Regions from separate parts of the Peribacillus sp. NPDC096447 genome, predicted to be linked through region 1. Evidence: riboswitches for the same ligand, from Rfam matches in the RefSeq annotation. Region 1 holds a riboswitch; the other holds the start of a gene.

Evidence for each region. A riboswitch is a leader RNA that binds a small molecule or an ion and turns the genes downstream of it on or off. The one in region 1 is predicted to bind lysine.
Region 2: it holds a riboswitch for lysine, as region 1 does, so the genes downstream of both, ACIQZD_RS15295 (amino acid permease) here and dapA (4-hydroxy-tetrahydrodipicolinate synthase) in region 1, are expected to answer to the same signal.

Annotation. Positions count from the first base shown of each region.
Region 1 covers NZ_JBIWEV010000005.1:233,924-236,128, reverse strand. The annotation lists gene ACIQZD_RS18490 (DUF2690 domain-containing protein) at 28-444, shown strand; gene ACIQZD_RS18485 (hypothetical protein) at 597-728, opposite strand; lysine riboswitch at 1,005-1,183, shown strand; gene dapA (4-hydroxy-tetrahydrodipicolinate synthase) at 1,321-2,205, shown strand, end outside.
Region 2 covers NZ_JBIWEV010000004.1:179,983-182,187, forward strand. The annotation lists gene ACIQZD_RS15290 (LacI family DNA-binding transcriptional regulator) at 1-361, shown strand, start outside; lysine riboswitch at 617-801, shown strand; gene ACIQZD_RS15295 (amino acid permease) at 897-2,205, shown strand, end outside.

The DNA.
Region 1 (2,205 bases):
TTTGGACTGTTTTTTGCGATTGCACCGATGAATAAAGCATTTGCCTTGTCCTACGATTATACAAACCCTTATTCAACAGGTTGTGCTTCTAAAAGCCCAATCACCTATGAAACAGAATATATCTATAAAAACGGTGTGAAAATTGGATATGTGCAGCTAAAAGGAAGTGCGTATTGTCATACGGCGTGGGGTTACTTAAAGTTTTATTCGTCTGCTCCTTATGATTATTATGCAAATGTTTGGGTGGACAGTTTTAATGGCACGACTAAGAGAGCATTTACAAGTTGTGCTAGTTCCGGTGGAAACGGATGGATAATGAAAGGTCAGACGTCCTGTTATACTGCACAATTATGGAATTTAGATCCGTATAATGCTTTGGCCAAAGCAGGTATTTATTCTTCAAGTGGGGCTCTAATTATTTCTGCGAACACCGGTCGTTATTAAGTTATTAATGCAAACTTCCTGTTAAAGACTTTCTCGGTGTAATGCCATTGTTGCCATCTTTCCCATTTTGCCTACTATGAAAAGTCCATTTCGCAGTTCAATGCGTGATCAATTTTTTTTGTTAACAACCCCATGAATCTTAATGGCTTTTTTCATTTCATCTCATGAATTTGGAACGAGATACGTATGCTGTTTATACATATCCCGTTCCAATCCTGAATCAATGGAGTTCTACTTACAATTGAAGCGATCGTTTTCTTGCTTCCCACGTCACGGATTTTCATATTTTGCTGTCCTCCCCACCTTGATCATTATTCTAAGTATTCATAAGTTAAATACCAATTCCTTCTATAAGTTAAATCTATTGTAAAAACTGACTATAAAAGGTTGAAACTTTTGAAATTAAATAATACTAAAAAAGATGAATCCAGCCCTATACCGTATCCATTTCCTTTGATTATCCATGTATTCAAAAAAATATTTCTAAATTGGCCTTGCAATAGAAAGGATTCCTTGTTATATTACAGTCAATTAAATATTTTCTTACTTCATACTTTTGAAGTGAGGATAGAGGAGCAAAGACCATTAGTACACATTTTGAGGAGAATGAGATCCTATGACTATTGTGGAAAGGGGAATTTGCCGAAGCGGAAAGAATCTCATGTTCTTGAAGCTGGTTCTGCTATTGAATAAATACAGGACTGTCATATAGGAAACTATATGGAGGGCTATCTTACGCGCTGAAACGATTTTTTTGATAAATATTGTTTCTACTGCAGCAGCGAACCCTCGTTGTTGCTTTTTTGCGTTTACTCCTGAATGGCCCTAACCACCTCTGAATTTTTTAAAAAATATTATACAAAAGGGTGTGTAGTTATGAATTTTGGCCAAGTTTTAACCGCAATGGTTACCCCGTTTAATCATAATAATGAGGTTGATTTTAACGCTACGAGAACTTTAGTAAACTATTTAATTGCTAATGGTTCTGATGGATTAGTTGTAGCTGGTACAACTGGAGAGTCTCCTACATTAACAACAGAAGAGAAACTAGATTTATTCAAAATTGTTGTTGAAGTTGTTGATGGAAGAGTTCCAGTCATAGCTGGAACTGGCTCAAATAACACGAAAGCTTCTATCAACTTAACTAAGCAAGCAGAGGCAGCAGGAGTCGACGGAATAATGCTCGTTACCCCATACTATAACAAGCCGTCTCAAGAAGGATTATTTCAGCACTTTAAGGCTATTGCCCAATCAACATCTTTACCGGTAATGCTCTATAATATTCCAGGACGAAGTGTTGTAAACATGTCAGTAGAGACGATTGTTAACCTCTCAAAAATTAACAATATTGTGGCAGTAAAAGAGGCAAGTGGTGACTTAGATGCCATGGCACAAATCATTAGCAAAACAACTGGTGATTTCACATTGTACAGCGGCGATGATGGGTTAACATTACCGGTTCTAGCCATCGGTGGAACAGGCATTGTTTCGGTATCTTCACATATAATTGGAAATGAAATGCAAGAAATGATAAATAGCTTTAAAAATGGCGATGTCCATGGTGCTGCTTCTACACATCGTAACCTTCTTCCAATTATGAAAGCATTATTTGCGGCACCAAGCCCAACACCGGTAAAATCAGCATTAAATATGCGAGGGTTAAATGTTGGAGGTGTCCGCTTACCACTGGTCCCTTTAAACAATGAAGAAAAATTAGCACTACAAATAGCTCTACAACCTAGTAACGAAGAAGCTGTTTTG
Region 2 (2,205 bases), on a different contig from region 1:
AAAACATAAACTGTTAAACAATAAGGAATGGCTGTTTGAAGGCAGTTATCACATCAAAGACGGTGAACAATTGTTTCAGGATTGGAATTCAATGATGGACAAACCTGAAGCTCTCATCATCACGAATGATGACACGGCAGCAGGCTTCATTCTTACCGCTAAGAAATCGGGTATAAGGGTACCGGAAGATGTGGCCATTCTCGGCTTCAATAATGATAGCCTGAGTGAAATGCTCGACATCACGACCATTTCCTTACCGCTGGAATGGATTGGTAAAATGGCAGTGGATCTATTTGAGAATCCTGAAGTGGTCAAACATGTAAAACTGGACTATGCCCTTATAAAAAGGCGTACCGTTTAGTTATCAGAATGCTTTATTTTGGTATATCGTCATTTGAATTCTTCCTTATTGCCATCTTTGATTTACTAGGAAAAAATAACCACATAAAATAATCATTGCGATATCCCAGAAGTTATTTTATAATTTTGATATAGTAAAGTTTACTCAATTACTAGCAATCTATTAACGATTGCATGAATTTCATGAGTACAATCGTCCGACGTCACTTACAAGCTGGCGCAACGATATTAGAAAATTGAATACTTCCTCATTTACCGATGAGTTAGAGGCTGCAGCTTATAAAAGTAAAACGGACGAGATTCTGGAAAATTAAAGACTCCGTTTGAAAGGATAAGTTGCCGAAGTTAGGGTATATTCCAAGTATATTCTTGCTGGCGGTGTTACCGAACAGGAACACCACTGTCACGTTTTTTCACAAAGCGTGGGGAGCTATCTTCGGAAGGATAAACGGGTTTATTATAAACAGCCGTCGATCTTTTTCGACTGCTGTTTTTTATTTTTCGTTCCCTTCCAATAAAAAGGAGTGTAACATCAATTGTCAAATTCACAATCAGCATCAAGCCCTACTGAACTGAAAAGGAGCCTGAAAGCGCGTCATTTAATGATGATTTCATTAGGTGGAACGATTGGAACAGGTTTATTTTTAGCTAGTGGCGGGGCCATTCATTCAGCCGGACCCGGCGGTGCCTTGGTGGCATACGCGATCATCGGCATCATGGTTTATTACTTAATGACAAGTCTTGCAGAAATGGCTGCGTTCATGCCAGTGGCCGGTTCGTTCCGTGTCTATGCATCCAAATTCGTAGATCCGTCTTTCGGTTTTGCGATTGGTTGGAACTACTGGTATAACTGGGCAATAACCATTGCCGCCGAATTGGCAGCCGTTGTCTTAATTATGAAGTTCTGGTTCCCGGATAGCCCTTCATTCATCTGGAGTGCCATTGCGTTAATCACTATGTTTCTTATCAATTACATGTCAGTTAAAGGTTTCGGGGAAACGGAATTCTGGTTTGCCATGATCAAAGTCGTGACAGTCGTCATTTTCTTGATTACGGGTGTTCTGATCATTCTCGGAATCATGGGCGGGAATGACCCAATTGGTTTTTCCAATTTCACAATGGGCGAAGGTCCCTTTAACGGAGGGTTCTTCACGATTCTTGGCGTATTCATGGCTGCCGGCTTTTCATTCCAAGGAACGGAATTGCTTGGAGTGACTGCTGGTGAAAGTGAAGATCCAGAAAAAAATATCCCTAAAGCGATCAGATCCGTTTTCTGGCGCATCCTCTTGTTCTATATCCTTGCAATTTTCGTTATTGGAATGATCATTCCGTTTACGGATTCACGTTTATTGAGTCAAGATGTTGCCGTAAGTCCATTCACGCTTGTATTTGAACGTGCCGGCCTTGCATTTGCTGCATCCATCATGAACGCGATCATTTTATCATCCGTACTCTCTGCAGGTAACTCTGGCATGTACGCTTCAACCCGTATGCTATGGGACTTGGCACGTGATGGTAAAGCACCGAAGTTCCTAGGCAAGTTAGATAAAAGAGGCGTACCTGTGAATGCACTTATCGTGACCTCTTTAGTTGGCTGCGTTGCATTCTTAGCTTCATTTTTCGGTGATGGCGTCGTTTATATCTGGTTATTGAACGCTTCAGGCATGGCGGGATTCGTCACCTGGGTAGGGATTGCGATTGCCCATTATCGGTTCCGCAAAGCTTACGCTGCACAAGGCCTTGATATGAATGCTTTACCATTCCGTGCAAAAGGCTTCCCATTCGGGCCTATATTCGCACTTGTCCTTTGTATTATCATTATCATCGGACAAGGCTATCAGGCTT